DNA from 2 places in the Duganella sp. AC237 genome. Region 1 is predicted to be linked to the other one. Evidence: predicted binding sites of a transcription regulator. Region 1 holds the regulator's gene; the other holds the start of a gene.
The links. Region 1 encodes NrdR, which represses ribonucleotide reductase genes. Its sites were predicted from a motif close to CACNANATNTNGTG; they were not measured.
Positions count from the first base shown of each region.

Region 2: a site for NrdR is predicted at 8,219-8,232, ahead of AC0IYS_RS26760 (ribonucleoside-diphosphate reductase subunit alpha). Genes of this name have one in related genera too.

Region 1 covers NZ_CEEDEW010000003.1:2,115,031-2,129,856, reverse strand. The annotation lists gene AC0IYS_RS09810 (transporter) at 1-599, shown strand, start outside; gene AC0IYS_RS09805 (riboflavin synthase) at 609-1,247, opposite strand; gene ribD (bifunctional diaminohydroxyphosphoribosylaminopyrimidine deaminase/5-amino-6-(5-phosphoribosylamino)uracil reductase RibD) at 1,260-2,357, opposite strand; gene AC0IYS_RS09795 (DUF4258 domain-containing protein) at 2,541-2,957, shown strand; gene AC0IYS_RS09790 (helix-turn-helix domain-containing protein) at 2,969-3,442, shown strand; gene AC0IYS_RS09785 (GspH/FimT family protein) at 3,486-4,037, opposite strand; gene AC0IYS_RS09780 (type IV pilin protein) at 4,049-4,504, opposite strand; gene AC0IYS_RS09775 (pilus assembly protein) at 4,501-6,621, opposite strand; gene AC0IYS_RS09770 (pilus assembly PilX family protein) at 6,664-7,197, opposite strand; gene AC0IYS_RS09765 (PilW family protein) at 7,199-8,149, opposite strand; gene pilV (type IV pilus modification protein PilV) at 8,146-8,709, opposite strand; gene nrdR (transcriptional regulator NrdR) at 8,822-9,292, opposite strand; gene glyA (serine hydroxymethyltransferase) at 9,373-10,620, opposite strand; ZMP/ZTP riboswitch at 10,720-10,843, opposite strand; gene AC0IYS_RS09745 (SDR family oxidoreductase) at 11,006-11,755, shown strand; gene ybgC (tol-pal system-associated acyl-CoA thioesterase) at 12,032-12,454, shown strand; gene tolQ (protein TolQ) at 12,470-13,162, shown strand; gene AC0IYS_RS09730 (ExbD/TolR family protein) at 13,178-13,615, shown strand; gene tolA (cell envelope integrity protein TolA) at 13,628-14,593, shown strand; gene tolB (Tol-Pal system beta propeller repeat protein TolB) at 14,595-14,826, shown strand, end outside.
Region 2 covers NZ_CEEDEW010000003.1:6,034,679-6,049,504, reverse strand. The annotation lists gene AC0IYS_RS26805 (M48 family metallopeptidase) at 1-434, shown strand, start outside; gene AC0IYS_RS26800 (ABC transporter substrate-binding protein) at 671-1,600, shown strand; gene AC0IYS_RS26795 (ABC transporter permease) at 1,601-2,431, shown strand; gene AC0IYS_RS26790 (ABC transporter ATP-binding protein) at 2,431-3,228, shown strand; gene AC0IYS_RS26785 (cytochrome C assembly family protein) at 3,251-4,054, shown strand; gene AC0IYS_RS26780 (PP0621 family protein) at 4,051-4,359, shown strand; gene AC0IYS_RS26775 (sensor histidine kinase) at 4,375-6,069, shown strand; gene AC0IYS_RS26770 (sigma-54-dependent transcriptional regulator) at 6,084-7,508, shown strand; gene ampD (1,6-anhydro-N-acetylmuramyl-L-alanine amidase AmpD) at 7,505-8,128, shown strand; gene AC0IYS_RS26760 (ribonucleoside-diphosphate reductase subunit alpha) at 8,404-11,343, shown strand; gene AC0IYS_RS26755 (ribonucleotide-diphosphate reductase subunit beta) at 11,440-12,555, shown strand; gene AC0IYS_RS26750 (hypothetical protein) at 12,634-12,828, opposite strand; gene AC0IYS_RS26745 (hypothetical protein) at 13,836-14,813, opposite strand.

The DNA of each region.
Region 1 (14,826 bases):
AAACGGACGACGACCGGCGCGCGAGTTTGCCGTACACCTTCAAGCTGGGGTTCAACGAGCAATGGGGCGTGGTGGTCGGCGGCGAAGCCTATGTCTCGGCGCGCACGGACGGAGAGCCCCGCCAGCGCGGCGTCGGGGATACGACCTTGGAGCTCAAGCGCGCCTTCCTCATCGACGATCACACGGCGTTCGGCCTGGAGCTGGGCGTGAAATTGCCGACCGCCAAAGACAGCATCGGCAGCGGCCGCAGCGATGTCGTCCTCAACGGCATCTACAGCCAGGACATGGGCATCGTCCACATGGACGCCAATCTGAACGCGACACGGCTGGGGGCCTACGAGGCCGGCAGCGGACGGGTTCAAAAAGGCTGGTCGGCCTCGTTCTCCGCGCCCGTGTCGGAAAAATGGGGCCTGACCACGGAACTGTCGGGCACGCACCGCAGCGGGCAGGACAATACCGCCCAGCTGCTGGTGGCCGCCACCTACAGCCCGACCAAGCGCCTGACCATCGACTGGGGTGTCGCCCGGGGACTCACCTCGGCCTCGCCTGACTGGTCGCTGTTCAGCGGGATCGTGCTGCCATTGGCCAAGTTCTGGTAAGACTGCCGCTTAAGGCATGGTCGCCGCGCCGATCGAGACCATGCGCTCGACATAGCGGGCGATCAGGTCGATTTCCAGGTTGACCTGCTTGCCGACGCTCAGGTGCTTCAGGGTCGTTACAGCGATGGTGTGGGGAATCAGATTGATCGAGAACTGGCACACCAGATCGGCGCCGGTGCCGATGTCGGTCACGCGGTTGACGGTCAGCGACACGCCGTTGACCACGATCGAACCCTTGAATGCCAAAAACTTGGCCAGATGGTGCGGGGCTTCGACAACCAATTCCCACGACTCGCCCACCGCCTCGAACTTGCGCACCACGCCCAGGCCGTCGACGTGACCGGTCACCAGATGGCCGCCGAGGCGCTCGCTCAGGGTCACGGCCTTTTCCAGGTTCACTTCGGTCAGGGTATCGAGGCCGACGGTGCAATTGAGGCTTTCGCGCGAGACGTCGACGCTGAAGTTGGTGTCGGTCTTTTCGATCACGGTCATGCAGGCGCCGTTGAGGGCGATGGAATCGCCCAGCGCGACATCGGCCAGCGGCAAGCCGCCGGCGTTGACGTCCAGGCGCACGCCCGCATACGAGCCGCCTTCCAAAGGTTGGACCGATTCAATTTTGCCGACAGCGGCGACGATTCCAGTAAACATGTGAGTGCAATCTTAAAGATGGGTGAATCGTGCAAGGATACGCAAATCTTCGCCGATCTGCTTAACCTCGTGAAATTTTAGGCGCTGCTGCAGCGACAGGTCGGTCAGCGCCGGCAGCGCGAACATGCCCTGCGCGTCGCCGATCAGGCTCGGCGCCAGGTACAGCAGCAGCTCGTCGACGCAACCCTCGCGGATCAGCGAACCATTGAGCTTGCCACCGGCCTCGACGTGCAATTCATTGATCTGCCGGCGGCCCAGCTCGCGCATCAGTTCCGGCAAGTCCACCTTGCCGGCGGCGTTGGGCAGCATGATGACGTCGGCGCCGACGGCGCGCAAAGCCGCCTCCTTCTCCGGATTGGCGACCGCCGCCACGATCCAGGTGCCGCCGCCCTCCAGTACCTTGGCGGAAAGGTTGATATCGAGCTTGCTGTCGATTACGATGCGGCGCGGCTGGCGCGGCGTCTCGACCGCCCGCACGGTCAACTGCGGATCGTCGGCCTTGACGGTGCCGATACCGGTCAGGATGGCGCAGGCACGGGCGCGCCAGGCGTGGCCGTCGGCCCGCGCCTCCGGCCCGGTGATCCACTGGCTCACGCCGTTGTGCAGCGCCGTCATGCCGTCCAGGCTGGCGGCGCTCTTCATGCGCACCCACGGCAGGCCGCGCGTCATGCGCGAGAAAAAGCCGATGTTCAATTCATACGCTTGCTCGGCCAGCAGGCCGGTGCTGGTCTCGATGCCGGCGGCGCGCAGCTTGGCAAGCCCCTGCCCCGCGACCAGTGGATTCGGGTCTTCCATCGCCGCCACCACGCGGCCGAGGCCGGCGCGCACCAATGCGTCGGAGCATGGCGGCGTGCGGCCGAAGTGATTGCACGGCTCCAGGGTGACATAGGCGGTGGCGCCGCGCACGTCGTGGCCGCGCGCCTGCGCATCCTTGAGCGCCTGGATTTCCGCATGGTCGCCGCCGGCTTGCTGCGTCACCCCGGCGCCGATGACTTGCCCGTCGCGCACGATCACGCAGCCGATGTGCGGATTGGGCGACGTCGTGTACAGCCCCTTCGCGGCCCATTCCAGGGCCAGGGTCATGCCTTCGAGATCGTTGCTGATGTTCACATTGTCCTTAGTCGTTGACGCCGCCCGCGACAATTGCCGGCTGCGCCATTATAAGCAAACGGAAATCCTGGTGCCTCAATGACCACAGACTGCCGAGATCTAGCAAATAGCTCCAACGATCCTCGGCAGGTTTAAATTTGTCGAGAAAAGTCAGGGTGTTCGTCCGAAATTTAGCCAGTATAGATGTATTGTTGTGCGCCTCGCTCGCCCCCCGGCAGGCGGCAACTGTCTATAGATAACTCGATTGCTTTTAACGGTCCCATGACCTATATTTTGTATAGGCTTCCGATGAGCACGAAAAGAACAAGACTATCGCAACAGCAACTTGAAGCGCTGATCAGAGCTGAGTCCCTAGACTCGTCGAAGGTTAGCTTCACGTTGCATGCTCAAAAACAAATGGCGGCTCGCAAAATCACGCACGCGTGTGTGTTTTCGACATTACGGAACGGAAGAATCAGAAGGCGCCCGGAGCCAAATCCGGCTAGGGGATCGCTAGAGTGCCGTATGGAATATTTCTGCATCGGACGCAACGTAGCAGCGATAGTTGCAGTGAGCGACGATGATCCAGACTTGGTTCTCGTAACAGCGATGTACACTTAGGAGAAAATATTATGTACCACTTTACCGATGGTGGACTGCGCAATGTGTGGCTCAAAAATGGCTATGTTGAAAAAAACACTCCATACGGGAAGGCGGTGTCGTTCCACGATCTCCCAGGCTTAACAAAGACGATCTGCAATGCACTTATAAAGAAGCCTGGGAAGCTGAACAGCGCGGAATTTCGTTATATTCGGAACGCCATGGAGTTGTCTCAACGCTCACTTGGCAAGCTACTCGGCTGTTCAGAGCAAGCGGTCGCTAAATGGGAAAAGCACGGACGCATTCCGAAAGCTGAGGATTTCCTAATTAGGCGCATTTATGCCGATAAGGTGGGTGGTGACGGGAAAGTGGGAGCCGTCGTCGAGATGCTCAATGCCATCGATAGGATTTCGCATTCAAAAATCATAGTCTCCGAGGATCACGAGAAATGGACATCGCAGATAGAGATACCTGAAGACGACGCAATCCAAGTTGAACAAGCATGAAGAGAACGACATCCGAGACGACGTCGGTAAGTCATTGAGGAGTTTAATTGCCCGCCCCGTCGCAATTGGCAGTGTCTTTGACCGGGTCGCACACGCGCAGCCTGCCCAGCATGTTGATTTTGATGTTGCGCGCGTCGTCGCCCCGCGCCAGCGACAGCGTGCCCCAGCGCGCTGATAAGCTGTTACTGGCATTGCAACTGCGGCCCGCGCCATTGTAGGCCAGGTAGAGCGGCGTTCCGCCGGACGAGAATGCGGAGACGACCGTCATCCCGTCCGGCAGCGGTCCGTGCTGGAAGAGGCGCTGTTCACCGGCGTCCGGCCGGCGGTTGCCGTTGTCGTCGACGAACACCACCCAGCCCTTGGCCCAATCCCTGCCGCTCGGCTCCAGCGGCCCCAGCATCACCTGACCGCCGCGCGCGATCGCATGCGAGCGGGTCAGGTCGATGGCCGCGACCAGATCGTTGACGGCCGCCCGCAGTTGCTGCCGCCGCATCACGTCATGGTAGGCGGACGCGGCGGCGCCAAGCAGTATGCCTGCCAACACCAGCACGACCAGCAATTCCACCAGCGACACTCCCGCGTTATCACGCTTCATGGCAGCCCCGTTCAGCGCCAGCACTTGGCGAGCGTGCCTTTCGACAGCCGCTCGCCGATGCTGCTGAGCGTCATTTCGCGGCATTCGTGGTCGTGGTAGTCGGCGTCCACCACGGCGGTGCCAGCGGTGGCGACCAGTTGCACGCATTGCTCGATCGGCTCGTCGTCGCAGGCCTTGCCTTCGATTTCGTAGCCGCTGCCCGGCGCGCGGCTGCCGCTCCACCACTGAAACTGGCGCGCCTCGAAATCTGTCGAGCCGGAGGAGAATGCGATGTACGTGCCGTGCTGCGTGAAATAACGCTCCTGCTGCAACATCAACTTCAACATCATCGCCTGCGCCTCGTTGCGGCGGGTACTGATCACATGCTGCTGCCAGGCGGGCATGGCGGCAGCGGCCAGCACGGCCAGGATCACCATGACGATCAGCATTTCGATCATGCTGAAGCCGGCGTGTGCGCGGCGGCTCATTTGAAGGCCTCGTGCAATTGACGCCAATTGCCCACCTCGCGCCAACTCAGGCGCCCGGCGCGCAGTTGCACCTTGACGCGGCCAACGACCACGTTTCCCTGCGGCGTGAGGTTGGTAACGGCCAACTCTTTGAGCAGGCGCGTGCTGCCGGTCGGGTCGCGCGGCGTCTTGCTCGACGTGACGGGCAACAGCGACGGCGTCGCCCTGTATGCGTCCGATACCTGCCCGACAATCGGCTGCTCCGTGGACGGCGGTGTCGGCAGCGTTGCAACGCTATCCTTGGTCAGGCCAGTGAGCACATTGAGCGCATAAGTTCTACTGCGGGCCTTATCACACGGATCGCTGCGCGGTAGCAAAGTATTGAAAAAGACCTCGCCACCGGCCAGCACGCCGCTATCGATGCTGCGTTCTCCCGTCGTCTGCGCCTGCAAGAAATCGACATACCAGCCCATGCTGTCGAATGCCATTTTGGCGCCGCTGATGCTGAACGGCGCCGTGCCGGCATTGCCGCTCAGTACGCGCTGCGTCAACTGGCTGCGGCTGGTTACGACCTCGGCGGGATCATGCAAACTGTCGCGAATCGCGTAATAGGACTGCGGCGCGAAACTGGCCGACGTACGGTCGGCTTTTTCGATCAACTTGCCGGTCCCGAATAAAACCAGATAGCCGCCGCCATCGGCATACGCCAGCAAAGGCTGCTGGATGATAGGCTGACGCCTGCCGCTGTCGTCGCGCGCGACAAACAGCGGTGTGCCTCCGGCGCCGGGACCGACCGCGCCCGCCCAAGGCGCGCCGCCGTCGAAATCGAAACGCCACAGGTTGCCCTGCAAGTCGCCTGCGTAGCCATAGCGAACAGCACCCATGCGGTCGGCCACCAGCACCGGCGCGTTGAGCCCGTTGGCCAGCGCCGCGTCGGAAATGGGCGTGATGAGTCGGTAGTAGTTGACGTTGAGCCGCCATGCCGCGCCACGTGGCTTGTCGAGCGCCAGCAGGAACAACGCGCCCTTGCCCGTCGGGCTGGCGTTGCCGTCCGCAGCGTAGTTGTTCAAGCCGCTCGCGACAACCGCAAAATGTTTGTAGATCGGCACGCCCGCCACATCCCGGCTGCGCAATTTGGCAATTTGCGGCCGTGTGGTGACATTGCCCATCAGCGCGTCGTCGCGGTCGGTAAATTCCCACAGAACACCTCCGCCGTCGGCGAAGCGCAGCGGGTCGGTAACGTCCAGCGCGAAAACGCCTTGCGCCCCGGCGCCCATCCCGGAGACCAGGACGGTCTTGCTGCTGCCATTGATCGTCGCCTCGCCAAAGCTGGCCGGCCCGTCCACATAGGCTTGGTGCACATAGTCGGGACTGGACAGGTGGTTCAACTTGGCCATCAACGCGTTAGGCACATAGGCGAAGAGTTCGCTGCCGTCGGCGGCGTTGAAGGCGTGCAGCATGCCGTCGTTGGCGCCGATGTAGATGACGTTCGGCCGCGTGGCGGACGCCGCGCCGGACGCTGGCCCGACATACACCGGCGTGCTGTTAATGGAATCGCCCAGCACGCTGCTGCGCGCGCGGAAGAGCATGCCTTCCTGCGTGCGATCGCCGCGCAGGAAAGCCAGGCGTTGCTCGCCCATGGCATCGGCGCCGGTGGCGGGCGGCGGCGCCTGATTCAGTTGCTGCCGCTGCTCTGCCGACAAGGCGCTCCATTCAAAAGGGACCATCTCCAGCGCGCCGCCAGACTGCACGATAGCGGTGAAGATTTTACGCGCGGCCGGGGCTGGCGATGGCGCACGCGCGCCGTCGCCCGTCAGCAGCACGCCGGCGTCCCACATCGCCGTTGGCGTCGAGGAAAATCCCGCGCCGCCGGGAGACAAAGCGTAACGGGAAAAGTGTCCACTCCAGTCGGCCATATTCATACTCGCCTGAAACAGGTCGCCGGCACTGGCGCTTGCCGGCGGCGGCGCCACGAGCAGCAGGGAGGCGCCGTCGAATTCGGCAGCACCGGCCGGCGGCGTGGCGACGCAGCATGCCGCCGTCAACGGCTCGCTGGCGATATCGAGCACGGGCGGAGCAGCGACCGCGCAAGAGGTGATCGTGATGGCCAGCACCGCCGACCTTTTCAGCATTCGCATTAACCAGCGCCGACCGTTCTTTGCAGACATACGCCCTCCTCCTCACTCCGGCTTGCGGAACACACTTTGCAACACCACCTCGGTTGCCGGTTTCGCCCCGAAACCGATCGCCGTCACCCGATAGCAATAGCTGGGTGTGGCGACGGCGGACGCATCTTCTCCAGGATGATGGCACTCGGTACGTTCGATCAGGTAACGCGGCTTCTTAAACGGCAGGAAGCCTTGCCCGGTCTGCATCGCCGCCCCGGTCGCCGCGCCATACGCGACCGTGCAGCCGGCATCCACCTTGCCCGAAAGGTCGACCCGCTGCCACACCGGCGCTTCGCCGCAGGCCGGATCGACGACCTCGCCGCCGCCCGCCTGGATGTCACGTTCCGCATCCGCCAACGCATCCTCCGCCGCCTGAAACGCCACTTCCCGATCGCGCTCGCCGCGCGCGGCCTTCTCGCCCTGCAAACTCAGCTGCGCCGCCGACACGCCCAGCAGCATCACCAATATCAGCATGAGCAGGCACACCAGCAACGCCACGCCGCGCTCTTGCCGCAGCGAGGCGCCACCCCTTAAGCGCGCCCTCATATCAACCGCTCCTGTTGCGCAGCGCGACCGTCATTCCGAACACCCGCCGCGCTCGCCATCGCTGCGATTCGGGAAATAATCGCTCCGTAATCCGCACGCCCTGGTCGTCGCCGTGGCCATCGGAATAAGCCGGCCCGAACAGGTCGAACCGGCGCACCACGGTATCGGCCCGCGTGTTGTTATCGCCGTGCAAAAGCAACGCGAGCTTCACGCTGCAGACGCGCTTCCAGTTGGTCTTGCGGTGCAGATCGCGCTGGAGTTCCTCAGGCGTGGCGCCGACCAGCACCAGCGCCGCGTCCATGCCGTTGATCGCGGTCGCATTGACGAAGGTATTGGGAATGCCATCGGCCGGCTCGTCGCTATCGAGGCCGTACAGCACCTGAAAAGAATCGACGCCGCGCACGATGGCGTCCGCGCCCCAGCCCGCCGCGCTGCGATATTTGCAGCGCAATTCCGGCTCGCCGCCGGCATCGGCGGCGACATAAAAGATGCTCCAGCCGCGCTCGTTCACGGCCGAGGGCGCGCCCACGCCGAAGCCGGCACAGTTAAGGCTGGAGCCGTCGCCGTTCGCGCCGTCCCCATAACCGGAGAAACGCAACGCCAGCACGTCGCTGCCGTTGGCCGCGTCCGGCGCCACGCCGGAGATACCGTCGCTGGCCTTGCTGATGCTGCTGGCGTCAAGACCGGCGATGGCGGCCGGCTCGTGCGCGGCAAGCTCGGCCGGCGCCTCCTTGCTGTCCCAGTTGACATACGCGCCCTGCCGTATCGCCTGCGACATAATCTCCAGCGCATAGCGCCCGCCGTCGTTGATCCACATGTTCTCGCTGTGATTGCGGTAGCTGCCGCTAGTCGCCAGCAACAATCCACTGGCCAGCAACGTCAGCACCAGGCCCAGACCGGTGGCAATGACGAGCTCGATGATGGTCCAGCCCTGCTGGCGCGCCCGCATCATGGCGCCCCCACGGTCAACGCCACGCCGGGCATGTACTCGCCGGCCTCGTCCTTGCGCGGCGTGCCGTCGGGGTTCTTGCCGCGCCAACCGACCTTGATCACCAAAGGCGCGCCGGCCCCACCGCTGCACGCCCAGCGCAGCTTGCCGCCCGACCACAAGCCGGCGTCGCGGCAGACCACGGCGCGGCCCGCCGGCAAGTTCTCGCGCATCAGCGTCTTCATTTCATACAGATCGAACGCGGCCAGCTGGACGCCGTCGCAATCGCCGCCATAGCACAGCGCGGACGGCGCCGGCGGGTCGGGCTCGGCCAGCACATCGTAATCGAGGGTGAGATACAGGTTGGCGCCATCGGCCAGCCGCATATGTTCGGCATTGGCGCGCATGCGTTCGGCCATGCCGACGGCCAGCCAGGACGCCTGTGCCAGCAAGGTCGACTGGTGACGGGCTCGCAGCGCCGCCAGTTGCATCGAAACGCCGCCGACGATGCCCAAGGCCAGCACGAGCACGGCGATCATGACTTCGACCAGGGTAAAGCCGGCAACAGCACGGGCCGTGAGCATGCACACCTCCGCAAGTCGACAGGGACAGTCAGCGACTGTCGGGGACTAGCTAGACGGTAGCAGCGGCCAATGGCCGAGGTATGAGGTGGATCAACTGTGCGCTAGCAGGATGCTAGCTTTTGCGCGGCTTGCGGTCCTGTCCGACTTCGGCGATGGCGTCCTGGAACTCGGCCAGGTCTTCGAAGTTTTTATAAACCGATGCGAAGCGGATATACGCAATCTTGTCGAGGCGCTGCAACTCCTGCATCACCAGCTCGCCGATGTAGCCGGTGTCGACTTCGCGCTTGCCGCTGGTGAGCAATTTTTCCTCGATCGACAACACGGCCGCGTCGACGGCGGGCGCCGCGACCGGACGCTTGCGCAGGGCCAAGGTCAGGCTGCCGCGCAACTTGGCGGCCGAGTACTCGGTGCGGCTGCCGTTCTTCTTGACCACATACGGCATGACCAGCTCGATGCGCTCATACGTGGTAAATCGTTTATCGCATTTGCCGCAACGCCGGCGCCGGCGGATGGAATCCCCTTCCTCGGATACACGCGTATCGAGAACCTGGGTATCGTCATGCTGGCAGAACGGACATTTCATATGAGCCATGGGCAAACTTACATTGAACTACTTAACGGGACGCCAGCCAGGCCGGCGCCCCGCCTTACTACTGAAGCAAATTACTTGGCGTAGACCGGATATTTATCGGCCAGCACCTTCACCGCCGCTTTGACGCGCTCGATGGTGGCGGCGTCGTGCGGATTGTCCAGCACGTCGGCGATCAGGTTGCCGACTTCTTCCGCTTCGGCTTCCTTGAAACCGCGCGTGGTCATCGCCGGGCTGCCCAGGCGAATGCCGGAAGTCACGAATGGCTTCTGCGGATCGTTCGGGATGCCGTTTTTGTTGGTGGTGATGTGCGCGGTGCCCAGGATCGCTTCGGCTTCCTTGCCGGTCAGGTTCTTCGGACGCAGGTCCACCAGCATCACGTGCGACTCGGTGCCGCCGGACACGATGCGCAGGCCGCGCTTGATCAGGGTCTTGGCCAGCACGTCGGCGTTGATGACGACTTGTTGCTGGTAGGCCTTGAATTCTGGCGTGAGCGCTTCCTTGAAGGCGACGGCCTTGCCGGCGATCACGTGCATCAGCGGGCCGCCCTGGATGCCAGGGAAGATAGCCGAGTTGATGATCTTCTCGTGCTCGGCCTTCATCAGGATGATGCCGCCGCGCGGGCCGCGCAGCGATTTGTGCGTGGTCGAGGTGACGAAGTCGGCGTGCGGCACCGGGTTCGGGTACAGGCCGGCGGCGATCAGGCCGGCGTAGTGCGCCATGTCGACCATGAAGTAGGCGCCAACGGCCTTGGCGACGGCGGCGAAACGCTCGAAATCGATTTTCTTGGAGAAGGCCGACGCGCCGGCGATGATCAGCTTAGGCTTGTGTTCCTTCGCCAGCGCTTCCATGGCGGCGTAGTCGATGTCCTCTTCCGGGGTCAGGCCGTAGGACACAACGTTGAACCACTTGCCGGACATGTTGAGCGGCATGCCGTGGGTCAGGTGGCCGCCTTCGGCCAGCGACATGCCCATGATGGTGTCGCCCGGTTTGAGGACGGCGAAGAACACGCCCTGGTTCGCCTGCGAGCCGGAGTTCGGCTGCACGTTGGCCGCTTCCGCGCCGAACAGTTGCTTGACGCGATCGATCGCCAGTTGCTCGACGACGTCGACGTATTCGCAGCCACCGTAGTAGCGCTTTCCTGGATAGCCTTCGGCATATTTATTGGTCAGCTGCGAGCCTTGCGCTTCCATCACGGCCGGCGAGGTGTAGTTCTCCGACGCGATCAGCTCGATGTGGTCGTGCTGGCGGGTATTTTCTTTTTGGATGGCGCCGAACAATTCCGGGTCAACGCTGGCGAGGGTGTGATCTTTTGCGAACATGAAAAACTCCAATCGAATGAGTAACTGTAGTACTTGGCAGGCTGGATCGAATGAGGGACGCCGATAGCGGACAGGCAGCCTCTTTCGTGCTTTCCATCGATGGGCTGCCCAGGCGAACGGCTAATGAAATCTCACGTTTCCCGGTGGATGCCCACCTTTCGCCGACGGATCGACGCACCATTTTGGGGCCGACCGCAGCTTTTCGCCAGTTACGTGAGACGTAATGGAACCCGGATTGTAATTTATGCGCCAGATTTGAGCAAGGAAGCGGCTTGCATAACTGGCAAGATTGTGCGTTTTACCGGCGGGCCTCGAGGGATACTGCCATTTCGGCTACAATTTTGTCCAGCCTTCCGCCCTCTTACCTCATCGACAAGGATAAAACATGATCGTCTTCATCACTGGCGCCACCGCCGGCTTCGGCGCCGCCATGGCCCGCACTTTCGTTCAAAACGGTCACAAAGTGCTGATCAGCGGACGCCGCGAGGACCGCCTGCAGACCTTGTCGGCCGAACTGGGCGACGCCGTGCTGCCGGTAGTGCTGGACGTCACCGACAAGGCATCGATCAAAACGGCGCTGGACGGCCTGCCTGCCGAATGGAAGCAGATCGACGTACTGATTAACAATGCCGGCCTGGCGCTGGGCGTCACCCCGGCCCACGAATCGTCGCTGGACGACTGGGACACGATGATCGCCACCAACTGCAGCGGCCTGGTCGCCATGACCCGCGCGATCCTGCCGGACATGGTCAAGCGCGGCAGCGGCACCGTCATCAACCTCGGTTCCGTCGCCGGCGCCACGCCCTACCCGGGCGGCAACGTCTATGGCGCCACCAAGGCGTTTGTCGAACAGTTCACCTTGAACCTGCGGGCGGACCTGATCGGCACCGGCGTGCGCGCCACGAATCTGGCGCCGGGCTTGTGCGGCGGCACCGAATTCTCGAACGTGCGCATGAAGGGCAACGACGAAGCCGCCGCCAAGGTGTATGAAGGCACCGTGCCGCTGACGGCCGAAGACATCGCCAACACCGCGTTCTGGATCGCGACCTTGCCGCCGCACATCAACATCAACCGCATCGAGATGATGCCGACGTGCCAGGGTTACGGTCCGCTGGCGATCAAGCGCAACCCTTAAACCCGAGGACGGAGGGGCCGTACCCCGTACGGGGTACGACCCCGGCGGTGCGTCGCCGTTCGGGTGAAAGCATGCGTCCCTGCAATTCGTAAGCGGTTGTTACAATCCTTGGCAAGTTGCCTGTAAACCGCTTAACTGTCACCAGTGCAATCTTTGCGCCCCAAGTTGAAATCCCGCACAAGTGGCGGGATGGACGTGCATTCAACCGTCCAAACTTCAACCAAAAGAACAAAATCGCGTAGAATGTTGCTCAACACAACTTGCAATCCTAACAACATGCCAGCAGAGTTCATCTGGAACGTCCGGGTCTACTACGAAGACACCGACGCCGGCGGTATCGTCTATTACGCGAACTATCTGAAGTTCTTCGAGCGCGCCCGCACCGAATGGCTGCGGCAGATCAATGTGAGCCAGCACGCTTTATTGCAGGAACACGACGCTATGTTCGTCGTCAAAAGCGTCAGCGCGGAGTATCATGCGCCTGCTAAGCTTGACGACGTAATAAAATTAACATTAAGTATCGAAAAATTAGGACGCGCCTCGATCTCCTTTGTCCAGGAGGCATGGTGCGGCGAGCAACTGCTGAACACGGCGCGGGTCAGGGTCGGCTGCGTCGATTCGACGCTGCGCCCGCGCGCGGTGCCGCCAGCGGTCGCGGACAAAATGCGCAGCACCACCAACATCACGAAAACAGACTGATCAGACTGATAAATAATGAACGTCACCCAAGACCTCTCTTTCCTGTCCCTCATCTCCAACGCCCACCTGATCGTGCAACTGATCATGGCGTTGTTGTTCATCATCTCGCTGACCAGCTGGACCTACATCTTCAGTAAATTGTTCGCGGTGCGCTCGGCGCGCCGCCTGACGATCGACTTCGAAAAAACCTTCTGGGCCGGCGGCAACCTGCACGCGCTGCACCAGAACGCCGGCAAGGACCGCGCCAACAGCGGCCCGCTGGCGCGCATCTTCGAAGCCGGGATGGGTGAGTTCATCAAAAGCAAGGCCGCCTACGCCGCCAGCCGCGATCCCGTCGACCACGGCGCCATCCTCGACGGCGCGCGCCGCGCCATGCGCGCCGCCTTCCAGCGCGAAATGGACGTGCTTGAATCGCACCTGGCCTTCCTGGCCTCGGTCGGCTCGGTGTCGCCGTACATCGGCCTGCTGGGCACCGTCTGGGGCATCATGAACGCCTTCCGCGGCCTGGCCAACGTGCAGCAAGCCACCCTGGCCGCCGTCGCGCCCGGCATCGCCGAAGCGCTGATCGCCACCGCCATCGGCCTGTTCGCGGCGATTCCGGCGGTTGTCGCCTACAACCGCTTCTCGCACGACATCGATCGTCTGGCGATCCGCTTCGAAAGTTTCGTCGAAGAGTTCTCCAATATCCTGCAACGTCAATCGCGTTAATAAGGCAGAGAGACCATGGCTTCCTCTTTCTCCAGCAGCATGCGCGGCGGTCGCGGCCGCAAGTTCAAGTCCGAAATCAACGTGGTGCCGTACATCGACGTCATGCTGGTTTTGCTGATCATCTTCATGGTCATGCCGTCGGCCACCGACCCGAGCATCGTCGACTTGCCGAACGCTGAAAAATCGACCAAGCCGCCAAGCGACTACGTGCAAATCGTCATCAAGCCGAACGGCGCGCTGTCGATCGGCGTCAAGGGCAAAGACGAGGACGCGCCGGAAACGGCGCCGAACCGCGACGCGCTGGTCAAGAAACTGCGCACGCTGCACGAAACGCATCCGGAATACCCGGTGCTGATCGCCGGCGACAAGGAAAGCAAGTACGACGACGTGATCCAGCTGATCTCGGAAGCGAAAAAGATGGGCATTAACCGGGTCGGCTTGTCCACCAAATAACTAGTGCAGACGATGAAACCCGCAACCGCAGGCGGTCCGTACAAGGTTCCGCGACATAACGAAGGCTGGCGCTCCGTGGTGCTGGCCGTGGCGATGCACGCGGTGCTGCTGCTGTTCCTGTGGGTCGGCGTGAGCTGGCAGAACAATGAACCGACCGAAGTGCAGGCCGAGATCTGGGACATGAAGGTGCAGGACGCCGCGCCGGCCGAGCCGACGCCGGAGCCTAAACCAGCGCCCGAACCGGAGCCGGAACCGGAGCCGGCGCCCGTCGTCAAGGCCCCGCCGCCGCCACCGGTGGAGGCGCCGCCCGCGCCGAAGGAACCCGATATCGCCCTCGAACGCCTGAAGGCCAAGAAAAAACTCGAAGAGAAGAAGCTGGCCGAAGCCAAGGAAGCCAAGCTGAAACAGGAAGCCGAAGAGAAGCAGGCCAAGCTGGAAGCGAAGAAGCTGGCTGACAAGAAACTCGCCGAGCAAAAGCTGAAGGAAGAAAAGCTGAAAGAGGAAAAAGAGCAAGCCGAGAAAGAGAAGAAGGAACTGGCCGAAAAAGACAAGAAAAAAGCCGTCGCCGACAAACTGGCCAAGGAAAAAGCCGAGAAAGCCGACAAGGCCGCCAAGGACAAGGCCTTCGCCGCCGAAATGAGCCGCATCACGGGCTCGGCGGCCAAGGGCTCGACCGGCACGGCCGCGCAATCGACCGGCGGCAAGGTCGACGGCGGTTATTCGGCGGCCGTCCGCGCCAAGATCAAGAGCAATCTGGCTTACGGCGGCGAAGACGACAGCCTGACAGCCACTTACCTGATCACCCAGTTGCCGTCCGGTGAAATCATCAACAAACGCAAGATCAAAGGCAGCGGTTCGCCGGCCTACGACCAAGCGATCGAGAACGCGATTGACAAGTCGTCACCACTGCCAAAGAAGAAAGATGGTACGGTAGAACGCGAACTTACAGCCGTCTTCAACCTGAAGGAAATGCATTGATATGAAAAAACTGACCCTCCTTTACGCCGGCCTGACCATTGCGGCCACCATGGGCGCGGCCCAGGCGCAGATGCGCATCGAAATTTCCGGTGTCGGCAGCAACCAGATCCCGGTCGCCGTGGCCGGTTTCGCCAACGAAGGCGTATCGCCGCAAAAAATCTCCGAGATCATCAAGGCCGACCTCGAGCGCAGCGGCGCCTTCAAAGTGATCGACGCCGGCGTCATCAGTGACG
Region 2 (14,826 bases), 3.9 Mb from region 1:
TGCCGTCCGGCGAGATCGTCATGACCGACGAGCTGGTCGCGCTGCTGGGCGACGACCAGGCGGTGATGGGCGTGCTGGCGCACGAGCTGGGTCATTTGCACCGGCGCCACCTGACGCGGCGTATCGTCCAGAGCTCGGCCGTCGCGGCCACCACTTGGCTGGTGTTCGGCGACCTCTCCTCGATCATGACGACCCTGCCCACGCTTGTGCTGGACATGAAGTACTCGCGCGACGCCGAGTACGAGGCCGACGATTACGCGGTGGCCATGTTGCGCCATAACCGCATCGACCCGTCGCACCTGGCGGCGGCGTTCGCCAAGCTGGACAAGGAGGACGGCGACGCCGCCGCCACGCCTTCCCCCTATCTGTCCAGCCATCCCGCCAGCGCAGAACGCATCGCGCGCATCCGCGCGTCCCGGGCCGGCGCACCGTAAAGCATGATTTCCCGCAATGCCGGCCTAGTTTCCCCAAGGTATATATTATCGTTGGCGTAGACGTCGTCGGCATCGGCCGAGGTCGCCGCATGGCGATAGGCAAGCGAACCGTAGCTTGGTATGATCGAAACACAATAACGCGGCCGCCGGCCAGCACACTATCTATATAGGAGACACGGATGAAACGGAAATCGATCAGCGGAACGTTGGCGGCGGGCGTGGCGGTGGGTTTGTTGATGGGCGCGAGTGGCGCCCACGCGCAGGACGTGGTCCGTCTCGGCAACCTCAAGTTCGCCCACTACGGCGCCGTCTCCTATATAAAGGAGATCGCGCCCAAGTGCGGCATCAAGGTCGAGGAGCACGTCTTCGCCAAGGGGCTGGACGTGATGCAGGCCATCATCGCCGGCGAGCTCGACATCGGCACCACGGCGTCGGAGGCGGCCATTTCCGGGCGCGCCGGCGGCGCGCCGATCTATGTGGTGGCCGGTTTCGCCAAGGGCGGGGCGCGGCTGGTCGGGCGCACCGACCTGAACCTGAAAACCGTCAAGGACCTCAAGGGCAAGCGGGTCGGCGTCACGCGCGGCGGCATCCAGGAGGTGCTGCTGCTGGCCGAGCTGCAAAAGAACGGCATGACGTTCGCCGACCAGCCGGGCAAGGACGTGCAACTGGTGTTCCTCGCCTACGCCGACCTCAACCAGGCGCTGCTGGGCAAGAACATCGACGCCATGATGCAGTCCGAGCCGCAGTCCTCGCAGGCCATCAACAAGGGTTTCGGCAGCGAGATGCTCAAGCCCTACGACACCCCGATCGGCGAACCGGTGCGCACCATGGTCATGACCGAGAAGTTCTACAAGGAGCGGCGGCCGGTGGCCGAGAAGTTCATGAACTGCTTCGTGCAGGCGACCAAGAGCTTCATCGAAAACAAGGCGCTGGCCGAGAAGTATGTGCGCGAGGTGGTGTTCAAGGGCCAGATCACCAAGGACGATTTCGACGACGCCATCGGCAATTCGCCCTACAGCTACGACATCACGCCCGAGCATATCCAGACCACCACCGACGTCATGGTCAAGACCGGCGTCGGCCGCATGAGCAAGCCGCCGCTGGCCAGGGACTGGGTCAAGACCGACCTGCTCGACGCGGCCAAGAAGAACCTGGGCGTGAAGTAAATGGCCGCCCGCTCCAACTCCTCCTGGCGCCAGGCCGCCGTCGGCATGGTGGTGCCGGCCCTGGTCATCGCGCTGTGGCAGGCGGTGGCGATGCTCGGCTGGGTCAATCCGCAGGTGCTGCCGTCGCCGCTGGCGGTGGTGGAAAAGTGGATCGCCTACCTGCTGCCGCTGCAGCCGTATGATCCGGCCGCCGGGAGCTGGCTGGCGTGGGCCGTCTCCGGCGAGTTGATCACCGATTCGATCGGCAGCCTGTATCGGGTGGTGGTCGGTTTCGTCATCGGCGCCGGGCTGGCGTTGCCGATCGGCCTGGCCATGGGCGCCAAGCCGAGGGTCTACGACTGGCTCAATCCCCTGGTGCAGCTGCTGCGGCCCATCCCGCCGATCGCCTACATTCCGTTGTCGATCCTGTGGTTCGGGCTCGGTAATCCGCCGGCCGTGTTCCTGATCGCGCTGGGCGCCTTCTTCCCGGTGCTGATGAATACCATCGCCGGCGTGCGCCAGGTCGACGGCATCTACCTGCGCGCGGCGCGCAACCTGGGCGCCAGCGGCGGCACCATGTTCCTGCGCGTGATCCTGCCGGCCGCCGTGCCCTATATCTTGTCCGGCGTACGGATCGGCATCGGCACCGCCTTCATCGTGGTGATCGTCTCCGAGATGATCGCCGTGAACAACGGCCTCGGTTTCCGCATCCTGGAGGCGCGCGAGTACTTCTGGTCCGACAAAATCATCGCCGGCATGATCAGCATCGGCTTGATCGGCCTGGCCATCGACGTCGGCATGAACAAGCTGAATAACCACCTGCTGCGCTGGCACCGCGGATTGGAGAATTAATGAGCGCTACCCATATCGTCGTATCGAATGTCAGCAAGGTGTTCCAGACCGCCGACCGCGAACTGGTGGCGCTCAAGGACATCAACCTGGAGATCCCGCAGGGGCAGTTCGTCTGCCTGCTGGGGCCTTCCGGCTGCGGCAAATCCACCCTGCTCAACGCGGTGGCCGGCTTCGCGCCGCCGACGTCGGGCAGCATCACCGCCGACGGCAAGCTGGTGACCGGACCGGGACCGGAGCGCGGCATGGTGTTCCAGGAGTACGCGCTGTTCCCGTGGATGACGGTGGCCGACAACGTCGCCTTCGGCCTGGAGATCAAGGGCATGGCCAAGGGCGAGATCAACGCCATCGTCGACAAGCTGCTCGGCATGCTGTCCCTGCAGGACTTCCGCAGCCGCTTTCCGAAGGATCTGTCGGGCGGCATGCGCCAGCGCGTCGCCATCGCCCGGGTGCTGGCGCTGGACTCGCCGATCATGCTGATGGACGAGCCGTTCGGCGCGCTCGACGCGCTCACGCGCCGCAACCTGCAGGACGAACTGCTGCGCATCTGGTCAGAGCTGAAAAAGACCATCATCTTCGTCACCCACAGCATCGAAGAGGCGATTTACCTGGCCGACCGCATCGTCGTCATGACCTACCGGCCGGGCACCGTCAAGCGCGACCTGATCGTCGATCTGCCGCGCATGCGCGATCCGGCCGCCGCCGAATTCAACGCCCTGAAGCGCGAACTGGGACAGCTGGTCATGGAGGAACAGCAGCGCCACCACAACGACGAACTGAGGATGGCAGCCGTCGACTGAGCGATGGTGTAAACTGCCGGACATGCAGACCTACTTGTTCATCGCAGCCATCGCGCTGTACATCCTGTGCGCCGCCCTGCCATCGCGCCGCGCCGGCCTGATTTCGGCCGTGACGGTGGCCGCCTGGACCTTGCACGGCGCCGGCCTGTGGCTGGAGGTGGCGGCGGCCGGCTCGCTGCGGATCGGTTTCGCGGCCATGCTGTCGTCGGCCTTATGGGTCTCGGTGGCGGCCTACTGGCTTGAGAACCGCAATTTCAGCCTGGACGGCATGCGCCGCCTGGTCATGCCCAGCGCCGCCGTCGCCGCCGCGCTGCAGGCCATTTTCCCCGGTAACCTGATTCCGCTGGAGGGCAAAACCTCGCTGTTCGGCTGGCACATTGCCATCGCCACGATGGCCTACAGCACCCTGACCATCGCCGCCTTCCATGCCGTGCTGATGGCGCTGCAGGAGGCGCGGCTGCACGCGGCCACCGACCGCAAAAGCTTCCTGTCCGGCGCGCTGGACCAGCTGCCCGCGCTGCTGACGATGGAGAAGCTGTTGTTCCGCATGATAGGCTTCGGCTTCGCGTTATTGAGTTTGACGGTGTTGTCGGGCATCGTGTTTTCGGAACAGCTGTTCGGCCAGGCCCTCAAATGGGACCACAAGTCGGCGTTTACGCTACTGTCCTGGATGTTGTTCGCCGCGCTGCTGGCCGGCCGGCGCTTCCGCGGCTGGCGCGGCAAGACGGCGCTGAGCTTCACCCTGGCCGGATTTGCGACGTTGTTGCTGGCGTATGTCGGCAGCCGTTTTGTGTTTGAAGTGGTTTTGCATAAAGGATGGGCATGAGCCGTATTTTGTTTTGGCTGGGACTGATTTTCCTGGTGATCTTCGCGATCCGCAGCAAAATCCGCAGCGCGCAAAAGCGCAACCAGCAGCAGTTCCGCCAACCGCCGCCGAACCAGGAGGTGCCGCCGGGCGCCCCGGGCGCGGGGCAGACCGTCTACAAGGCGCGCACCGAGAAAGCGCTGGCCGACGCCGAGACGATGCTCGAATGCGCCAGGTGCGGCATTTTCTTCCCCGCCTCGGAGGCGGTCCACGCCAACGGCCGCGATTACTGCTGCGCGGCGCACGCCGCCGCGCCGGCGGCGTAAAGCCCGGGCCGACCGGTGGTCGCGCGCCTCCAAGCCCTGTCGGCTGAATCGCGCGCCACCTTCTGGCGGTCGCTGCAAACCCTCAACGCCACGCGCGTGGTCATCGCGCTGGTGCTGCTGGTCTATCTGAGTTTCGACAGCCGGGGCCTGCGCGCCGCCGGCGACTATCCCTACCTGCCGGTTTGCCTGGCCTATCTGGGCCTGGCGGTCGCCTTCGCGCTGACGGCCTTCTACTGGCGCCGCCGCTTCCTGCTGCAACTGCTGTCGCAGATCGCCTGCGACCTGGCCGTCATCTCGCTGCTGTACCTCGCCGGCGGCGGGGTGCGCAGCGGCCTGGCCATCCTGTATCTGTTCCCGCTGGCCGGTTCGGCCATCCTGGCGCCGCTGGTGCTGGCGCTGTTCTGCACCGCGCTGGTGGCGCTGTTCATACTCGGCGAGAGCCTGTGGCAGCTGCTGGCGATGGAGAGCCAGCATGGCCTGCTGCAATCGGGGTTGTACGGCGCCGCCTTTTTCGCCGCCGTGCTGGTGGTCAACCGGATGGCCGGCAAATTGATCGGCCAGGAGGAGTTGGCGATCCAGCGCGGCATGGAAATCAATGTGCAGCAGGCGGTCAACCGGCTCGTGATGGCCAATATCGGCGACGGCATCCTGGTGGTCGATCCGGACGGGCGGGTCTCGGCCGGCAATCCGGCGGCGCGCCAGATGCTTGGATTGGTCGGCCCGGACCTGAACTTCAAGCTGTCGGCGGCCGCGCCGCTGGCGCCGTTGGCGCAGGCGTACGCCGAATGGCGCGACGATCCGGCGCGCAGTACCGTCTTCGTCACCATCAAGCCGTTCAGCGACGCGGCGCTGCAAGGGCTGACCGCCGCCTGGAGCGCGCGCCGCGACTTGTCCGCGCATTTGAAGGTGCGCTTCGCGGCGGTCGACACGTCGTCCTCCGGCGTCGGCTTCGAGCGCAGCGTGATTTTTCTGCAGGACGTGACGGGCATCGAAAATCAGGCGCAGCAACTGAAGCTGGCGTCGATGGGGCGCCTGACCGCCAGCATCGCCCACGAAGTGCGCAATCCGCTGTCGGCCATCGGCCACGCCACCGCGCTGCTGGGGGAGGACCTGGACAGCACCGGGCACCTGCGCCTGCTCAAGATCGTCGGCGACAACGTGGCGCGGGTCAACCGCATGGTCGAGGATATCCTGCAGCTGTCGCGCAAGGTGCAGCCGAATAACGAGCCGCTGGCGCTGGACGGCTTCCTGGCCGACTTGCGGTCGGAATTCATCAACAACCACGGCCTGCCGTCGGACATCGTCGGCCTGTCGGTGGCGCCGGGCACGATGGTGCGCTTCGATCCGCTGCACCTGCGCGAGGTGGTGTTTAATCTGTTAAACAACGCGGTGCGCTATGCCAGCGGCGGCCCGCAATCGATCCGGGTCGACCTGCTCACCCATCCGCACCACGCGCAGCGCATGGAGCTGCATGTGCAGGACGACGGTCCGGGCATCTCGCCGGAGGTGCGGGCCCACCTGTTCGAGCCGTTTTACACCACATCGAGCAAAGGCACCGGCCTGGGGCTGTATCTGGCGCGCGAATTGTGTTTGAATAACGAGGCCCGGCTCGATTACGAATACCGTTTCGATAGCCGCGACAGCCCCGATGGCGGCCGCCGCTCCAGCGGACGCTTTGTGATCACCTTCGCCCAACCGGCGCAAAAATAAGAAGAGGCAGTGCCATGAGCGAGCGTTCTCCCCGCGTGCTGGTGGTCGACGATGAAGCCGACCTGCGCGAACTGCTGGAACTGACCTTGGTGAAAATGGGGCTGGACGTCGACAGCGCCGCCACCCTGGCGGAGGCGCGCGCGCTGCTGGCCGGCGCCGAGCGTGAGCATCGTGACTATCAACTGGTGCTGACCGACATGCGCCTGCCCGACGGCCTGGGTCTGGAGCTGGTGCGCGAAGTGAGCGCCGCCCACAAGAACACGCCGATCGCGGTGGTGACGGCCTTCGGCAGCGCCGACAACGCCGTCGTCGCGCTCAAGGCCGGCGCCTTCGATTACATCTCCAAGCCGGTGGCGCTGGACCAATTGCGCCTGATGGTGCGCTCGGCCCTGCGCCTGAACGTGCCGCCGCCGGCCGGGCAGGCGGCCAGCGCGGCGCCGCCGGCCAGCCGCCTGAAGGGCGATTCGGCGGTGATCCAGTCGCTGCGCGCGCAGATCGCCCGGCTGGCGCGCTCGATGGCGCCGATCGCCATCCACGGCGAATCGGGCAGCGGCAAGGAGCTGGCGGCGCGCGAAATCCACGCGCAAAGCTCGCGCGCCAGCAAACCCTTCATCGCCGTCAACTGCGGCGCGATTCCGGAGGCGCTGATGGAGGCCGAGTTTTTCGGCTACCGCAAGGGCGCCTTCACCGGCGCCGCCGACGACCGGGACGGCTTTTTCCAGGCGGCCGACGGCGGCACCCTGATGCTCGACGAGGTGGCCGACCTGCCGCTGGCGATGCAGGTCAAGCTGCTGCGGGCGATCCAGGAGCGGCGCGTGCGCAAGATCGGCGCCACCGCCGAGGAGCCGGTCGACGTGCGTATTATTAGTGCGACCCATAAAAACCTGGCGCAATGCGTGGAGCAGGGCAGCTTTCGCCAGGATCTGTTCTACCGCCTGAATGTCATCGAACTGGGTCTGCCGCCGCTGCGCGAGCGGCTCGACGATCTGCCTGTGCTGACCGGCGCGATCCTGGAGCGGTTGGGCACCTTCGAGCACCAGGCGGCGCTGGGGGAGGGCGTGCTCGATGCGCTGCGCGGCTATCCCTTCCCCGGCAATGTGCGCGAGCTGGAAAATATCCTGGAGCGGGCGCTGGCCTTCGCCAACGACGGCGTGATCGAGGTGGCCGACCTGGCGCTCAAGGGCGCGCGCATGCCCGAGGTGGTCGAGACGTCGGAGGTGGCGCAGGTTCCAGCGCCCCCACTCCCGTCGTCGGCGGCGACGGAGCCGCTGCCTGCCAGCCTGCCCGACTACCTGAACCAGGTCGAGCGCGACATCATCCTGCGCGCGCTGACGCAGACGCAGTTCAACCGCACGCAGGCCGCGCAGCTGCTGGGCATCAGCTTCCGCCAGCTGCGCTATCAAATGCAGAAGCTGAACATCCAGGAGCCCGAGGCATGAACAACCGCATAGGCGCGGACGGCTGGTGGCCGGCGGCGAGCCGCTACGACAGCCCCAACTTCGACTGCCGTCCCGACCCGGCCGACATCACGCTGCTGGTGATCCACAATATCAGCCTGCCGGGCGGCTGTTTCGGCGGTCCCCACGTGTCCGACCTGTTTACCGGCCGGGTGGACTATAATGCTGACCCTTCGTTCGCGGACCTGCGCGGGCTGAAAGTGTCGAGCCATTTTTTTGTGCGCCGCGACGGCCGGGTGATCCAGTACGTCTCGGCCAACGACCGCGCCTGGCACGCCGGCAGGTCGTCGTTTCGCGGACGCGAAAAATGTAACGACTACTCGATCGGCATCGAGCTGGAAGGCACCGACGACACGCCGTTCGAAGCGGCGCAGTACGGGGCGCTGGCGGCGCTGACGGCGGCGCTGGCCGAGCGCTATCCGCTGACCGACGTCCAAGGCCACGAGGACATCGCGCCCGGCCGCAAAACCGACCCCGGACCGTTGTTCGATTGGAACTTTTATGTTAAAAGTTATCGGAAATTCTGTGAAGAAATCCGGATATCGAAAGCCGGGTTAGTGGGCGCTAGCGCTGTATTGCGCTTTGTAAAAGGCGTTCTGTAAAGTCAACCGAAAAAATGGCGGAAACGCAAAAATTTCCCCTTGTATTAGCCCCATCGGAACACTACAATCAGTGGATCGGTTCTTCGCAATCACTAGATATAGTAGTTCACATGGCACTGGTTAATCAAATCACAGCAAGTTCCTGGACTAACTCACCACCCTTATTAAAGTAGTTTAACCAGCCAGGCAGGTGTGGCTGATCGCTTCAATTTGGCCTTTTTATTTTCAAACATAGCCGCGCAGCACTGACTGCACGCCGTTATCGGGGAGCTTAAATGCAATCTACACAAGACATCACCATCAATCCAGCGCTGGTACCAGCAGCCGCTGCGAGCACCGCCAGCAGCCCGTCCACGGCAGCCGGCGACCTCGGTGACTACCGCATCATCCGCCGTAACGGCGCGGTCGTCGCGTTTGAACCGTCGAAAATCGCGATCGCCGTCACCAAGGCCTTCCTGGCCGTGAACGGCGGCCAGGGCGCCGCCTCCGCGCGCATCCGCGAACTCGTAGAACAGCTGACCGCCAGCGTCGTGACGGCGCTGGTGCGCCGCCAGCCATCGGGCGGCACCTTCCACATCGAAGACGTGCAAGACCAGGTCGAGCTGGCGCTGATGCGCTCCGGCGAGCACGATGTCGCCCGCGCCTATGTCCTGTACCGCGCCAAGCACATGGAAGAGCGCCGCGCGCTCAAGGAAGCGCAGGGCGCCAGCGCCAAGATCGCCGCGCCGCAAATCCACGTGCTGGAAAACGGCGAGCGCAAGCCGCTGGAAATGGACCGCGTCACCGGCCTGATTAACGCCGCCTGCATCGGCCTGGAAAAGCACGTCGACGCCGACGCCATCGTCGCCGAGACGCTGAAAAACCTGTACGACGGCGTGCCGGTCGAAGAGCTGCACAAGTCCGCCATCCTGGCCGCCCGCGCGCTGATGGAAAAAGACCCGGCCTACTCGCAAGTGACGGCCCGCATCCTGCTGCACACGATTCGTAAGGAAGTCTTCGGCAAGGAAGTCGCGCAGGGCGCGGCGGCCGCCGAATACATCACCTACTTCCCGCAATACATCGCCAAGGGTATCGAAAACGAGCTGCTGGACACCAAGCTGGCCGAATTCGACCTGACCCGCCTGGCCAAGGCGCTGGTCGCCGACCGCGATCTGCAGTTCGGCTACATCGGCCTGCAAACCCTGTACGACCGCTACTTCCTGCACGTGCGCGACGTCCGCATCGAAATGCCGCAGGCGTTCTACATGCGCGTGGCGATGGGCCTGGCCCTGAACGAAAGCGACCGCGAAGCGCGCGCCATCGAGTTCTACAACCTGCTGTCGTCGTTCGACTTCATGTCGTCGACCCCGACCCTGTTCAACTCCGGCACCCTGCGTTCGCAGCTGTCGTCGTGCTACCTGACCACCGTCTCGGACGACCTGGAAGGCATCTACGACGCCATCAAGGAAAACGCGCTGCTGGCCAAGTTCGCCGGCGGCCTGGGTAACGACTGGACCCCGGTGCGCGCGCTGGGCGCCCACATCAAGGGCACCAACGGCAAATCGCAAGGCGTGGTGCCGTTCCTGAAAGTGGTCAACGACACCGCCGTCGCGGTCAACCAGGGCGGCAAGCGCAAAGGCGCGGTGTGCGCTTACCTGGAAACCTGGCACATGGACATCGAAGAGTTCCTGGACCTGCGCAAGAACACCGGCGACGACCGCCGCCGCACCCACGACATGAACACCGCCAACTGGATTCCGGACATGTTCATGAAGCGCGTGATGGAAAAGGGCGACTGGACCCTGTTCTCGCCATCGGATTGCCCGGACCTGCACGACTTGGTCGGCAAGGCCTTCGAAAAAGCCTACCTGGGCTACGAAGCCAAGGCCGCCGCCGGCGAAATCCGCGTGTTCAAGAAGATCGCCGCGCTGGACCTGTGGCGCAAGATGCTGTCGATGCTGTTCGAAACCGGCCACCCATGGATCACGTTCAAAGACCCATGCAACATCCGTTCGCCGCAGTCGCACGTGGGCATGGTCCACAGCTCGAACCTGTGCACCGAGATCACCCTGAACACCGGCCCTGACGAAATCGCCGTCTGCAACCTCGGCTCGGTCAACATGCCGGCCCATATGAAAGAGGGCAAGCTCGATCACGTCAAGCTGCAAAAGACCATCCGCACCGCGATGCGCATGCTCGACAACGTCATCGACATCAACTACTACGCCGTCGACAAGGCCCGCAACGCCAACATGCGCCACCGTCCGGTGGGCCTGGGCGTGATGGGCTTCCAGGACTGCCTGCACATGATGCGCGTGCCGTTCTCGTCGCCGGAGTGCGTGGCCTTCGCCGACACCTCGATGGAAGCGGTGTGCTACTACGCCTACCTGGCCTCGACCGAGCTGGCGGAAGAGCGCGGCCACTATCAGTCGTACAAAGGTTCGCTGTGGGACCGCGGCATCCTGCCACAGGATTCCGTCAAGCTGCTGGCCGAAGAGCGCGGCGGCTACCTGGAGCAGGACCTGTCGTCGGCGATGGACTGGACCCCGGTGCGCGATCGCATCAAGAAGTTCGGCATGCGTAACTCGAACTGCGTGGCGATCGCTCCGACCGCGACGATTTCGAACATCATCGGCGTGTCGGCTTGCATCGAACCGACCTTCCAGAACCTGTACGTGAAGTCCAACCTGTCGGGCGAGTTCACCGAGATCAACTCCTACCTGGTGCGCGACCTGAAGGCGCGCGACCTGTGGGACGAGGTCATGATCGCCGACTTGAAGTACTTCGACGGCTCGCTGGCCAAGATCGACCGCATTCCGAACGACCTGCGTGATATTTATGCAACCGCGTTCGAAGTGTCGCCGACCTGGCTGGTGGAAGCGGCGTCGCGCCGCCAGAAATGGATCGACCAGGCCCAATCGCTGAACATCTACATGGCCGGCGCCTCGGGCAAGAAGCTGGACGAGACCTACAAGCTGGCCTGGCTGCGCGGCCTGAAGACCACCTACTACCTGCGTACCACCTCGGCCACCCACACCGAGAAGTCGACCTCGAAGACCGGCGCGCTGAACGCGGTGTCGGTGGACGGCGGCATGTCGGCCAGCGCAATGGCCTCGGCGGCTGCCGCTGCACCGGTCGCTGCGGCGGCTCCGGCGGTCACCGCCGAAGCGGATGGCGAAGCCTGCTACCTGCGTCCCGGCGACGACGGTTTCGAGGAATGCGAAGCTTGCCAATAAGCCGGCGCTGACTAATATATATAGAGAGAGAACCGTCCCGGCCCGTCCGGGCGGTTCTTTTTAGACCGAATACACGAATTCAGAAGGAAATACACTATGTCGCTGTCCTGGGACGAAGAAGCCGCACCAGCGGTACCACAAGCCATCAACGAGGCCGCACTGGCCTCCGGCGAAGCCAACGCCGAGCAAGTCGCGCTGCGCGTCAACGCCGACGACAAGCGCATCATCAACGGCAAAACCGACGTCAATCAGCTGGTGCCGTTCAAGTACAAGTGGGCATGGGACAAATACCTGGCCGGCTGCGCCAACCACTGGATGCCGCAGGAAGTGAACATGCAGCGCGATATCGAGCTGTGGAAGAACCCGAACGGCCTGACCGACGACGAACGTCGCCTGGTCAAGCGCAACCTCGGCTTCTTCGTCACCGCCGACTCGCTGGCCGCCAACAACATCGTGCTGGGCACCTATCGCCACATCACCGCGCCGGAATGCCGCCAGTACCTGCTGCGCCAGGCGTTCGAGGAAGCGATCCACACCCACGCCTACCAGTACATCGTCGAGTCGCTGGGCCTGGACGAGTCGGAGATCTTCAACGCCTATAACGAAGTCAAATCGATCCGCGACAAGGACGAGTTCCTGATCCCGTTCATCGACACCCTGACCGATCCGGCCTTCACCACCGGCACCGTGGAAAACGACCAGAAGCTGCTCAAGTCCTTGATCGTCTTCGCTTGCTTGATGGAAGGCCTGTTCTTCTACGTCGGCTTCACCCAGATCCTGGCGCTGGGCCGCCAGAACAAGATGATGGGCGCGGCGGAGCAGTACCAGTACATCCTGCGCGACGAATCGATGCATTGCAATTTCGGTATCGATTTGATCAACACGATCAAGATGGAAAATCCGCTGCTGTGGACCCCGGCGTTCAAGGAAGAGATCAAGCAGCTGTTCCTGAAGGCCGTGGACCTGGAGTACGCGTACGCCGAAGACACCATGCCGCGCGGCGTGCTCGGTCTGAACGCGACCATGTTCAAGGGTTACCTGCGCTTCATCGCCAACCGCCGCGCCACGCAGATCGGTTTGGAGACCTTGTTCGACCAGGAAGAGAATCCATTCCCGTGGATGAGCGAGATGATCGACTTGAAGAAAGAGCGTAACTTCTTCGAGACCCGCGTCATCGAGTACCAGACCGGCGGCGCGCTGAACTGGGATTGATGGCGGTTTGAGTTGCATGGAAAAAGCCCGGCTTCGCGCCGGGCTTTTTCTTTTATACGAACCGTTCGATGTACTCCGTCAGGCCAGCGTCCCCGCCGGGTAGCGGTCGGCGAGCCGGAAACTCATCTCGTACATCGAGCGCTTATGCACCGCGTGCCGCGCGATGTCGACGCGGCGCGCGTCCGAGTTCGGCGATTCTTTCGCGTAGGACGCCCGACCCGATGACGAAACCGAATAGTCGGACACACTGCCGGCGAGCGCTGCGTCGAACACTCGGCGCGCGCACCTCGACGCCGTCGTTGGGCACCTCGCCGACGTCGCCCCCTCACATCGTCGATATGCGTCGACTACCCGACCCACAATTGCAGACGACTCGCCGACGCTTCGCGCGCACCTTGCCGAACACGCGTCGAACACTTCACGACACACATCGCGACACACATCGCGGCACGCCGCCGCGCGCGCCGAGCGCAGACGCGCGGCCGCGCATCGCAGTATTCCGCTTGCCATTCGCCGCACTCTGTCTCATAATCGCGACGAATTTAAAAACAGTGAGCAGCGACAGCGCGCATGCGATGCGCCAGCGCTCTCGAATTCGGAAGATGGTGGCGAGGGACGCGCGGAGATGCCGGCGACATCGCAGACACCCAAGCAGCAATTGACTCGCTTTGAAGCGCGATTTTTTGGCGCGGCGCGGCGAGCGCATTTTCGAACTCGATTGAGCGCGTACATCGCACCACGATGTCGCAAGCGAGCAAGCGCGAAGCGCCACGCGTATGTGAAATGGCGAGCATAAGACGAAAAAAAGCGGACGAATACTTCTCGTGCCGGTTGCGTACCGACAAGGTTTTCGTGTACTTTACGAGATTGAAAATGTGTGTTTATAAAGGTGCGCTTTTTTTGAAGTGCGCACACCGCAGAAATGATCGCGATCACGGGATACAGATTCACAAAGATATGCACAAGACCAAACCGTTTTTGTTCAACCGTCTTTCCTGATTCGGTTCAGGTTGGGCGGTTTTTTGTTTGAAAACAAAAACGGTCGATGGCTGCGACGTAGGTCCCTGGAGCTGAGCACACGCCCGACCACCCGCAAAACGTCGCAACAAGATTTGTATCTGCACGCCGCGCCGGCCACGGACGGCGGACAGATAGATGGCTGAAGCGCTGCACTCGTGAGGAGTTGCAGCAGTTCAGCTGGTGCCGAATTCATTAGCGCAAACAGTGTCCTGTTTGTGCCGATGAATAATTCGCCTGGCCCAATCCGGGGCCGGACGGGTTTAAATCTTGTATGTGAATTTTCCCATCCCCGATGAAGGAGAACTAAAAATGGCAACTGCCGCAAAGAAACCAGCAGCAAAAAAGCCGGCCGCTACTAAAGCCGCCGCCCCAGCGAAAAAGCCTGTCGCAGCGAAAGCAGCCGCCAAGCCAGCAGCGAAAGCCGCCGCCAAACCAGCCGCTAAACCAGCTGCCAAAGCCGCTGCAAAACCAGCTGCAAAACCAGCCGTGAAAAAAGCCGCCGCCAAACCAGCAGCGAAGCCAGCCGCGAAAGCAGCAGCCAAGCCAGCAGCTAAGCCAGCAGTGAAAAAAGCAGCTGCCAAGCCAGTCGCTAAAAAAGCCGCGGCAAAGCCAGCAGCAAAGCCAGCCGCGAAAGCAGCAGCCAAGCCAGCAGCCAAGCCAGCAGTGAAAAAAGCAGCGGCCAAGCCAGCAGCCAAAGCAGCAGCCAAGCCAGCAGCAAAGCCAGCCGCTAAAAAAGCAGCTGCCAAGCCAGCGGCAAAGCCAGCAGCGAAAGCAGCAGCCAAGCCAGCGGCAAAAAAAGTAGCCGCCAAACCGGCAGCGAAAAAAGCGGCCGCCAAGCCAGCCGCTAAACCTGCCGCGAAAGCAGCAGCCAAGCCAGCGGCTAAACCAGCCGCCAAGCCAGCAGCCAAAAAAGCTGTCGCCGCTAAACCAGCCGCCAAGGCAAAAACAGCAGCCAAGCCAGCTGCAAAGGCAGCGGCTAAGCCAGCAGCAAAAAAGCCGGTTAAGGCAGCAGCCAAGCCGGCAGCTGCCACGAAGCCAGCCGTCAAAGCTGCCGCTAAACCAGCTGCTGCCAAGCCAGCCGCTAAACCGGCAGCCAAGCCGGCAGCCGCCAAACCGGCAGCCGCTCCAGCACCGGCAGCTGCGCCAGTTGCCGCGGCAGCAGCTGCTCCTGCAGCCAAGCCAGCCGTGAAAAAAGCCGCCCCTAAAGCGGCCGCACCGAAGAAGGAAGCTGTCGCCAAGCCAGCCGCTCCT